2 regions of the Caballeronia sp. INML1 genome follow, and region 2 is predicted to be linked to the other one. Evidence: predicted binding sites of a transcription regulator. Region 2 holds the regulator's gene; the other holds the start of a gene.
What was found. The regulator LexA, encoded in region 2, represses DNA repair genes until DNA is damaged. The targets are predictions, from matches to a motif close to ACTGTATNNNNATACAGT.
Positions count from the first base shown of each region.

Region 1 (5,713 bases), on a different contig from region 2:
CGAGGAAATCGCGAACATGGTGGCGTATGTGTGCTCGGAGTTGTCATCGGCGACGAACGGCGCGGCGTTGCGCGCGGACGGCGGCGTGATTCGCGCGGCGTTCTGAGCTCGTTCCGGGCTTATCTGCCGATGAGCTCGCGCGCCCGTTCGAGCGCCTCGACGATGGCCGCGACGGTTCGCTCGCGCGCGGCTTCGTCGTTCTGCCGAAGCGCATACGACGGGTGATACGTCGCGACAACCTGTTTATCCCGATACGGCACGACGCGTCCCAGATGCGCGGATAGCGTCGCGCGTCGTCCGAAAAGCGCCGTCAACGCCGTCGCGCCGAGCGTAACGATCACGCGCGCGCCGACCTCGTGCAATTCCTGTTCGAGCCAGTACGAACACGCTTCGACTTCCTGTTGCGCGGGCGTCTTGTGCAGACGCCGCTTGCCGCGCGGCTCCCACTTGAAATGTTTCACCGCGTTGGTCAGATAGACCTGCTCGCGCGGCATGCCGGCGCGCTGCATCGCTTCTTGAAGCAGTTGCCCCGCCGGGCCGACGAACGGCTCGCCCTTCAAATCCTCCTGATCGCCGGGCTGTTCGCCGAGCAGCATGATGCGCGCATCGGCCGGGCCCGCGCCGCGCACCGCCTGCGTCGCGTTGCGCCACAGATCGCAGCGGCGGCACGTGTCGAGCGACGTGGGCGCGTCGCGTTCGGGTTGTGCGTCCCGCGCCTGTACCTGCACCGCCTTGCCGCCGAGCGCGCCGACGCGCTGCGCCTGCGCGACGCGACGTGCGCCGCCGCGCGCAGCGCTCACGAGTTGCGGAATCAGCGCACCTTCCGGCAGCCCTTTCCAGAAACGCACCGGCATGTGCTGTTCGAGTGCGGATTCGTTCAGGCGCGCGGGATTGAAGATGCTGCGGTAGTAGGTCATCCAGAGCGCTTCGGCCGCGTCGGGCGTATCGCTCGCATGATCCGATGCGAGCGCGGGGCGGCGTTCCAGTTGCAGGCGCTCGCCGTCGAACATCGCGGCGCCGTCGGGCGTCGCGATGAGCCACGTCGAGCGTCCCATGCGTGCCGCGAAATGCTCCGCGCCCCAGGCGAGGACGTCGTGGCCGGGCTCGTACCACGCCACATATTCGGGGGCGCCGAGCGATGCCTCGCGCTGCCGGAAGCGCACGTACGCGATCATGTCGTGCTGCGCCCGGCGCACCGCCTTCGCCATCCTGTAGAGGCGCGCGCCGTCTTCATCGGCGGGCGACGCAACTGCGCGGTCGCCTTGCGCCCAGCGCCAGAGAACGCGATAGAGGAAGCTCCAGCGGCGGGCATCGCGGAAATGCGCGGCGTCCTTCAAAAGCGACGCGAGTTCGCGTGACACGCGGATTTGCGGCCCGTGAGCTGCGTTGGCCGCGGGCGCCGGTTCGCTGAACAGCGCCGGCTGCGCCTCCGGCGTGCGCCAGTCGATCGCTTCGGGCGTGAGTCCTTGCGCGAGCGCATCGAGCGCGGCGACGCGCCATGCGTCGAAATCGTCGTCGATGACGATGACGTGCATCAGATCAGCGAAAGCTGCACGGGACCGGTGGCCAGCGCGCGCCGAAGATTTTCGGACGGCGACTCGGCAAGCGGCGGCCGGTAATCCGCCGTCACGACGAAAGGCTTCACCTTGTCCATGCCGCAGCGCAACTTCACGAGATCCTGATAACGCACGCGCCGCGCACGCCGCAGCTCGACGATGCGCTTCGCATTGCGCATGCCGATGCCGGGCACACGCGCAATCATGCGCGCGGGCGCGGCATTCAGATCGACGGGAAAGCGGTCGCGATGCGCGAGCGCCCACGCGAGCTTCGGGTCGACATCGAGCGGCAGATTGCCGGCATCGCCGAGCAGTTCGGCGGCGCCGAATCCATAGCCGCGCATCAGAAAGTCCGCCTGATACAGGCGATGCTCGCGCAGGAGCGGCGGCGCTTGCGACGGCACCCCCGACGGGCTGTCGGGAATCGGGCTGAACGCCGAGTAATACACGCGCTTCAACTGATATGAGCCGTATAGCGTCTCAGCGGTGCCGAGGATCGTGCGATCGTCGGTTTCGTCGGCGCCGACGATCATTTGCGTGCTCTGCCCCGCCGGCGCGAAACGCGGCGCACGCGGCTCGACTTCCGACTCCTCCCGCGCGACGCGAATGTTGCCCATCGCCAGCCTGATCGTGCGGCCGCTTTTTTCGGGCGCGAGACGCTCGAGGCTGATTTCGGTCGGCAACTCGATGTTCACGCTCAGGCGGTCGGCGTGGCGTCCCGCTTGCGCGATGATCTCCGGGTCGGCATCGGGAATCGTCTTCAGATGGATATAGCCGCGAAAGTGATGCTTCTCGCGCAGCGTCTTCGCGACGAGGACGAGTTGCTCCATCGTGTAGTTCGAAGAACGAATCACGCCGGAGCTCAGGAACAGTCCGTCGATGTAATTTCGGCGATAGAAGTCGAGCGTCAGGCTGACGACTTCCTCCGGCGTGAAACGGGCGCGCGGCACATTGCTGGACCGCCGGTTGATGCAATAGCGGCAATCGTAAAGACAAAAGTTCGTCAATAAAATCTTGAGCAGCGACACGCAGCGGCCGTCAGGCGTGAAGCTGTGGCAGATGCCCGAACCGGTGCTGGCGCCGAGACCGTCGATGCCGCGCGACTCACGTTTCGGCGCGCCGCCGCTCGCGCATGAAGCATCGTACTTGGCGGCGTCCGCAAGGATTTCGAGCTTTTCGGAAAGGTCCATCTTGCATATGATACTGTATGTATATACAGTATGTCACGAGAGGTGAGGAGTCAAACGCAAATACGCTTGCGCACGCTTCGCGCCTGCCCGCGAAACACATTTCCCGGAGCCTTTTTTATGCGATTCGACTACAAGACTTTCCATATCGATTGCACCGCGCGTCACGACCAGGACGGCAGCTACTACGCTCACGCGAAGATCACGCATCTGCCGGACGAACACGCGGCGCACGTGGAAGTTTTCGAATCCGGCGAACTCGATGCGTTCGCGACCGAATCCGATGCCGTGCATTGCGCGCGCGCGTGGGCCATCGAATGGTGTGACGAGGCGCTTGCGTAACGATCGCGTCGTTTCCCGCAGCATGGTCTGATGCACCGCCATTGCCGCGCGCTCGCGGGCGGCACGGCGATTGCGCAAGTCAAACGGCGACGCTGCAGCATTCTGCGAGGCGGAGCGTATCGAGACCATCGATCAACGGGAGGAAACCATGAAAAACGCAAAGAGAAGTCTGCTTGTTTCGGCCATGATTCTGAGTCTGTCGGGCGCGGCGTTCGCGCAAGGCGCGGGCGGCGGCGCAGGTGGCGGCACGGCGGGTGGCAACGGAGCGGGTCAAGGCGGAACCGGGATGAGCACGCCCAACGCCAACGGTGTGACGGGCACGACCTCGGGCGCATCGGGCGCAAACACAATGGACTCGTCCCAAAGCAGCAAGATGCACAAGAACAAGAAGAGCAGTTCCGACTCGGGTACGTCGAGCGGCGGCGCTGCCAAGTCATACTAAGCGTTTGGAAGTCGTTGCTTCAACGCGCTCGGGCTACTTGCTTGCCCGAGCGCGTTTTTGATGTTCTTCAGCACCCTACCGAAGCATCCCTACCAAATAGGGATTTCTCCCGCTCCTTCATCGCCGTAACGTAGCCACTGAGCGCCATGCGTTGCACTCGACGCGTCTTCTTTCGTCGCGCCGGGTAGCGCATCTTTTGCCATTGGCCGTTGCGCTCGAACCCATCCATCGACAAAGCGGCAAGGAGTCCGAGAATCGTGTTCCCGGCTGCTTGTGCATTTCGTTCAAGGAGCTGGAGCATGAAGTCCAAAGTCAGTCCAACACTTTTCGCGATGATGGCCGCATGCGCGGTCGTCGCCAACGTCGGCGGCATCGGTGCGGCACATGCCGAGGGCATGCCCGCCGATGCGCAGCAACTCGTTCAGACGATGCGCCCGATGTACATGTCGCAGGCCGCGCCGGAGCAGCAGACGGCCGCCATGCCCGCGGCCCAGGCCGATGACGCCGCTTACGGCGGCATGACCGCCGGCGCAGGCGCATCCGCGAGCGGGCGCGCTCAGACCGGCTGCGCCGCGACGCCGCGCTGCGACATCTTCTTCGGTCAGTAAGCGAGCGGAGTTCTACCCGAAGCGAGTCGTCCACGCGAATGACGCGGTGACCGACTCGCCCGGCTTCAACACCGCGCCGCCCTTCATCGCGTGATCGACATGGAGATTGACCCAATCCGCCACGTTGCTCACCGGCTCCACGCAGAGCAAATCGGGATGCGACGCCGGCGCGTACACCACCATGTGATCGAACGGCGCCTCGGCGCTCAACGTGATCGCGCGCCCTTCGTCCGGCCACGCGATTGTCGCCGTACGCGACCAGCCCGCGAAGTTGTTGTCGAGATCGAACGCATCCGGGCACATGCCTTCTTTCGACGCCATCGCATCGACGCACGGATGCGCGCCCGCGTGCGTCGGCAGCAGATCCGGCGTGCTATGCCACATCGCGGCGACGCGTGCGTGAACGCGTGTGTTTCGCGTGCGCGGATAGTATGGGTGATGCCCCATGCCGAAGGGCATCGGCCGATCGGACAGGTTGCGCGCGCAGATCGTGACGGTTAGCGTGTGTGCATCGAGCACGATGTCCTGAGTCGCTTCATACGCGAACGGCCAGTGATGCCCCGCTGCACCCGAAGGCGCGTGCAAAAAATGCAAACGCGCGCGCGAGTTCGACCCCTCGACCACTTTCCACGGCAAGCGCCATGCGTTGCCATGAAGCGCATGAGCGAAGGCATTGCCGTCGCCGGACAGATCGACGATCGCACCGCCGAAACTGAAACGCGCATCTCGGATGCGGTTGCAATACGGCAGGAGCGGAAAGCTCGCCATGCCGAGCGGATCGCGCGCGTCGAGCGCGGCAGGCGTCGCGGGACGCAGCCAGTCGATCGAACGGCCATCGCGTGTTTCGTCGAAGGCCGCGATCGATCCGCCCACGTGCGGCGCGAGCAGTACGCGCCGGGTGCCGTGACGCAGCTCGACGAGCGTATCCGACGGCGCGGCGCTCAATACGCGAACTGCCGGTAGCTTTCGTCGAAGGTGCGCGCCGTCTTCTCGACCAAGGGATTGAAGCGCAACAGACGCCGCGCTCGCGCAGGCAGTTCGGCGAACACGTCGCGCGGCACGTCGATATGCACCTCGGGCCGGAAGTACCACGCGCGGCTGTAGCCGATCACCACCATCGGACGTGGATCGCCGCTCAGATTCGGCGTGCCGCGATGCAGCCCGCGAACATCGCGAATCATCACGTCGCCGACTTTCATCGGCACTTGCTCGGCAGCGAAGCGCCCTGCTTCGAGGCCCGCCAGCGCTTCGTCCCGCGACATGCGATGCGTGCCGCGCGTCGTTTCCAGCGGGCCGTTGCGCGCATCGACATCGACGAGCGGGAAATTCACCGCAAGCTGGAATGAAGGCGTCTCGGGTGCGTCGTCGAAAAGCGGCGGTGTATCGCGATGCCAGTCCTGGTACTCGGAGCCGGCTACGGGCGTATCGGTGGCGAGTTGGCACATTACCGGATCGCGCCCGGCCACTCGCTCGACGATGCCGACGATGTCTTCATCGCAAAAGATCGAGGGATCCGCGAACACGCCTTCGAACGGCAGCGTGACGTAGTAGCGGCCCGGTCCGCGATTCCCGCTCGTC
Region 1 is NZ_JALQDT010000065.1:24,536-30,248, reverse strand. Features, by position in the region: gene NCR38_RS26500 (SDR family NAD(P)-dependent oxidoreductase) at 1-106, shown strand, start outside; gene NCR38_RS26495 (UdgX family uracil-DNA binding protein) at 120-1,535, opposite strand; gene NCR38_RS26490 (putative DNA modification/repair radical SAM protein) at 1,535-2,746, opposite strand; gene NCR38_RS26485 (hypothetical protein) at 2,864-3,085, shown strand; gene NCR38_RS26480 (hypothetical protein) at 3,234-3,527, shown strand; gene NCR38_RS26475 (hypothetical protein) at 3,827-4,135, shown strand; gene NCR38_RS26470 (aldose 1-epimerase) at 4,148-5,080, opposite strand; gene NCR38_RS26465 (phytanoyl-CoA dioxygenase family protein) at 5,077-5,713, opposite strand, start outside.
Region 1: the regulator LexA is predicted to act here: its motif matches at 2,759-2,776, upstream of NCR38_RS26490 (putative DNA modification/repair radical SAM protein).

Region 2 (5,713 bases):
ATCGACGATGCGCTTGAACGGAAACGTGTAGCGCACAAGCACCCACGCGACGAGAAAGCCGAACACCGCGTTGATGAGTGCGCCGCCGAGCGCCGCGCTGAACGTGAGCCGATACGACGCGAGCACGCGCGGCGAGGTCACTGCGCGTACGAACTGCGCCCAGTCGAGCGTCGCCGTCTTCGCGAAGGTGGCGGCGAGCGGAATCAGCACCACGAGGCTCAAGTACGCCACCGTGATGCCGAGCGTCAGGCCGAACCCGGGAAGCGCGCTCGGCTTCTTGAATGTGAGGGTCGTCATCCTTGATTGATCCTTTTTTGCGCCGGGGTGAGGCGCGTTGCTGCTTCGGGCGCGCGGCGTCATGGATGCGCCGCGTCGCCCGCTTCTTCTGTTACTGCGGTTGATAGATCGAATCGAACACGCCGCCGTCCGCGAAATGCGTCTTCTGCGCCTTGGTCCAGCCGCCGAACGTGTCGTCGATGGTGTAGAGCTTCAGCTTCGGAAACTGCTTGGTGAGTTCGGCGGGCACCTTGTCCGAGCGCGGCCGATAAAAGTTGCGTGCGGCGATCTGCTGTCCTTCGTCGCTATACAGGTACTTGAGATAGGCATCGGCGAGCTTGCGCGTGCCGTGCTTGTCGACGACCTTGTCGACCACCGCGACCGGCGGTTCCGCGAGGATGCTCACCGTCGGCACGACGATCTCGAACTTGTCGGTGCCGAACTCTTTCACCGAAAGGAACGCTTCGTTTTCCCACGCGATCAGCACGTCGCCCTGGCCGCGCTGCACGAAGCTCGTCGTGGCGCCGCGCGCGCCGGAATCGAGCACGCCGGCATTCTTATAGAGCTTCGTCACGAAATCTTTCGCGGTCTGCTCGTTGCCGCCCGGCTTGTGCTGCGCATACGCCCACGCCGCGAGGTAATTCCAGCGCGCGCCGCCCGAGGTCTTGGGGTTCGGCGTGACGATCGACACGCCGGGCTTCGTCAGATCGTCCCAGTCCTTGATGTGCTTCGGATTGCCTTTGCGCACGAGGAACACGATCGTCGACGTGTACGGCGACGCGTTGTCCGGCAGGCGCTTTTGCCAATCCGCGCCGACGAGTCCCTTGGAGGCGAGCGCATCGATGTCGTAAGCGAGCGCGAGCGTGACGACGTCGGCCTGCAGACCGTCGAGCACCGCGCGAGCCTGTCCGCCCGAGCCGCCGTGCGATTGCTTGAAGGTCACCGTCTCGCCGGTATCGGCCTTCCACTTTTTCGCGAACGCCTGATTGAAGTCCTGATACAGCTCGCGGGTCGGGTCGTATGAGACGTTCAGAAACGACGTCTGCGCGAAGGCCGACGCGGCCATCCCAACGCCCGCCGCCGTCAGCGCCGCCGCCGCGACCAGGCGCCGCGCGCCTTTGCCCAATCCCAGTCTGATGCTTTGCATTCCCCGTTCTCCGTCTTATCGAATTGACGGAATCAGTCTATCGAGGCGTCTATATGATTAGAAATAATCGTTATTCACTTTTTTATACGTAAAACTGCTAAGAACGATATTCCTGGATGGAAAAAGCGATCGCGGCCGCTAAGCGTGCGCGCGGCAGCCGCAGACGGGCGAACTTAAAGTAAAGCTTGAAAAGCGCGAAATACTGTATAAAAATACAGTCATCTGTCCATCCATACAGTGCACCAAGGGCCCGAGCCAGTGACCAAGACATCAAAACTTACCGCGCGGCAGCAGCAGGTGTTCGAACTGATCCAGCGCGCGATCGACCGCACGGGCTTTCCGCCGACGCGCGCCGAGATTGCGGCGGAACTCGGCTTCAGCTCGGCGAATTCCGCGGAGGAGCACTTGCGGGCGCTGGCGCGCAAGGGCGTGATCGAACTCGCGGCGGGCTCGTCGCGCGGCATCAGGCTGCTCGGCGATGCCTCGCGCTCCGATCGTTCGGAGGACATGCCCCATCAATTCACGCTGCCGCATCAGAGCATCATGCAGCTGTCGCTGCCGCTCGTCGGGCGTGTCGCGGCCGGGAGTCCGATCCTCGCGCAGGAACACATCTCGCAGCATTACGCCTGCGACCCCGCGCTCTTTTCCAGCCGGCCGGACTATCTGCTGAAAGTGCGCGGCCTCTCGATGCGCGACGCCGGCATCCTCGACGGCGACTTGCTGGCCGTGCAGAAGCGCACCGAAGCGAAAGACGGACAGATCGTGGTCGCGCGTCTCGGCGACGACGTGACGGTCAAACGCTGGAAACGCCGTCCGGACGGCGTCGAGCTCATCGCCGAAAACCCGGACTACGAGAATATTTTCGTGCGCTCCGGCAGCAGCGATTTCGCGCTGGAAGGCATCGCGGTCGGGCTGATTCGTTCAGGCGAGTTCTGAGGTCTCCGCGCGACATGGGCGGGAAGCGAAAGTCGGAGGCAAATCATTCGCTCACTTTCGCAACGGGACAAGAAATGTCTCATTGACATCGCAAGATAGCCTCACCAACCGCTTTCGACGTTCAGTCGAGCCGGTTCAAACATAACAAGCATGACGGCCGCCGTGCGCGGTGCGCCGCGGTGCGTCCTATCGTCTGGAGAGTCATCATGGAACGTTTTGCCCGGCTGCTGCCCTTCCGTCAATTCGGCCGCCTGCGCCATCTGCGCGCGCTGATCGCCTGCGGCATGCCGCGCGCCGAAACTACGTCGGATCTCTTCGACGAAATGCCCGCGCTGCCGTCCCAGCAGCCGGCTTTCGCGCGCGTGTCGTTGAACAGCACAGTGCATGCGGAGCCGGAACAGCGCGCGCCGGTGCGTGTCTATCGCGGCCAGTCACGCGTGATTCTGGTAGGCAAGATCGACGAAGTGTCGCGCATGATCGACCGTTGCATCGCGGAGGAAAACGCGGGGCTCACCGGCGGCATCCTCGCCTGAAACGAGGCGCACCGCCCGCAGAATGTGAATTAACGGGATTTATCACGCGCCTGCGAGGTCAATTTCAGATTCACGTTTTGCAGAGAGGCTTCGCCGTCGCATGTCCCGCACTAGCCGCTCCGTCGCCGCCGCAGTCGTCGTCCTGATTCTCGCCGCGGCGCTCGCTTTTATCTATGCGTCGCCTTACATCGCGCTGAACCGCGTAAAACGCGCAGCCGATGCGCGCGATGCGCAGACCGTCAACGAGTACGTCGATTTTCCCGCGCTGCGCGCGAGCCTCAAGGAGCAGGTCGGCGCGCTGCTCACGCGCCGCGTCGATATACAAAAGAGCGGCAATCCGCTCGCGATCATCGGGGCGATGATCGGCGCAGCGCTCGTCGGTCCTCTGGTGGACTCCTATGCGACACCGGACGGCGTCGCGGCGATTCTGAACGGCATTCCGCCGCGCGGCGATCCGGGCGAGCAGCCGCCGCCGGCCGGGAGCGGCTCATCGGCGGCGCACCCGGACGCGCCGGCCCCCGGCGTCACGACCGCGCAGCAGACACCGAAGGTGCCGCCCCAGACCACGGCCGGTTATCGAAGCCTGAACACGTTCGTCGTCACGTATCAGCACGGCGCCGGAGATGCGCGTTACTCGGCGATCTTCCATCGCTACGGCCTCATGACATGGAAGCTCGTCGCGGTCGATCTCAACGGGTGACGCGTCGAACGTCCTCTTCAGGCGCCGGCTTCGGCCTTGACCGGTTTCGCGGCGTAGGCCGCTTCATCTTCGGCCTCCGCCGATTCACCGGCCTGACAGACGGCTACAAGAATGCTGCACTTCACGCGGTCGAGCAACGGAGTGTTGCCCGCGCCCATCCACCAGCGCGCGAGACCGTTGCGGCAGCGATGCCCCACCACGACGAGATCGACCTGAAGGCTTTCCGCAAGCGCCGCGATTTCGTCGATCGGGTGCCCGAACGCGAAGTGTCCCTGCGCCTGAAGACCCCGCTCGCGCAGCCAGTCGACGCCTTCCTGCAAAATATCGCGCGCGGCCTCCTCGAAGCGTCCGCAGGCCATATCGGTTAGCAGTCCGGCGCTCTGCGCAATGCTCGATCGCATGTCCACCACCGCGAGGACGTGCGTCTCGGCATTCAGGTCCAGCGCGAGATTCGCGCCTTGCCGCAATGCCTTGCGACCCTCTCTGGAACCGTCATAGCAGAGCAGGATTTTTCGGTAGCTTTCCATCATGACCTCCCTGGCCAACTTGCCCTTCGCGCCCGCTCGATGCGACCACAGCGCGATTTACCCGCGGCGTTGCTTCATCATCGTGTGTCGCCACATGCGTGGCAACGCTGGAAAACGCTTACCGGCGCGAACATGCTAGCTCGCACCGTGCCAGAACTCTGAACACGCCAACGGACAAGCCTCTGGCACTTTCGGCCGGAACCGGTTCAACGCTCGCCGCACAGGTTTGAAACGCGCCCGCCGCACGCGGTTGCACGCCAGGCATCGCCTTGGTGCAATGGATTACACTAGCCCGCTGGATTTCCCCACGCGGTTTTCCCGGCACGAATGCATGACTGATCAAACATTGCAACAGCGCACTGCACGCGGGTCCGATGAAAGCGGCGCGCCCGCCATCGAGTTCAGCGAAGTAAGGAAGCACTACGGTGAACGCACCGTCGTCGATGGTCTCTCGTTCGATGTGCGGCCCGGCGAATGTTTCGGACTGCTCGGCCCGAACGGCGCGGGCAAGACGACGACGCTCAAGATGCTGCTCGGCATCACCTCGCCCGATAGCGGCGCGATTCGTCTCGTCGGCGAGCCGGTCCCCGCGCGCGCCCGGTTCGCGAGAGAACGCGTGGGCGTCGTGCCGCAGTTCGACAACCTCGATCCCGATTTCACGGTGCGCGAAAACCTGACTGTCTTCGGCCGCTACTTTGGTCTGACCGGCGCGCGCATGGATGCGCTCGTGCCTTCGCTGCTCGAATTCGCGCGTCTGGAGAGCAAGGCGAATGCGCGCGTCGGCGAATTGTCGGGCGGCATGAAGCGGCGTCTCACGCTCGCGCGCGCGCTCGTCAACGATCCCGATGTCCTCGTGATGGATGAACCAACGACCGGACTCGATCCGCAAGCGCGGCATCTCATCTGGGAGCGCCTGCGCTCGCTGCTCACGCGCGGCAAGACCATCCTTCTGACGACGCATTTCATGGAAGAAGCCGAACGTCTGTGCGACCGCGTCTGCGTGATCGAGGAAGGCCGCAAGATTGCCGAAGGACGTCCGCACGATCTCATCGAATCGGTGATCGGCTCGGATGTCATCGAGATTTACGGGCCCGATCCGCAGGCGCTCGCGACGGAACTCGAGCCGTTCGTCGAGCGCATGGAAGTGAGCGGCGAAACGCTCTTTTGCTACGTGGACGATCCGCAGCCCGTGCATGCGCGCGTGAAAGGCCGCGCGGACGTGCGCTATCTGCATCGTCCGGCGAATCTCGAAGATGTTTTCCTGCGTCTCACGGGACGGGAAATGGTGGACTGACTCAATGGATACGCTCGAACCATCCCGCATCGACAAGAACAAGAAACGCGAGCGGGCGCAGCCGAAACACGCGCAAAGCGTGACGCCGCTAGCCAGCGCGCTGCCCGCCAATGCAACGCACTGGATGTCGGTCTGGCGGCGCAACTATCTCGTCTGGAAGAAGCTCGCGATTGCCTCGATGATCGGCAATCTCGCCGACCCCATGATCTATCTCTTCGGCCTGGGACTGGGTCTCGGGCTGATGGTCGGGCATGTCGACGGTGTGTCGTACATCGCGTTTCTCGCGGCGGGCACGGCGGC
Region 2 is NZ_JALQDT010000015.1:3,937-9,649, reverse strand. Features, by position in the region: gene cysT (sulfate ABC transporter permease subunit CysT) at 1-297, opposite strand, end outside; gene NCR38_RS06135 (sulfate ABC transporter substrate-binding protein) at 389-1,423, opposite strand; gene lexA (transcriptional repressor LexA) at 1,682-2,359, shown strand; gene NCR38_RS06125 (hypothetical protein) at 2,566-2,892, shown strand; gene NCR38_RS06120 (DUF2939 domain-containing protein) at 2,993-3,592, shown strand; gene NCR38_RS06115 (universal stress protein) at 3,610-4,119, opposite strand; gene nodI (nodulation factor ABC transporter ATP-binding protein NodI) at 4,451-5,413, shown strand; gene NCR38_RS06105 (ABC transporter permease) at 5,418-5,713, shown strand, end outside.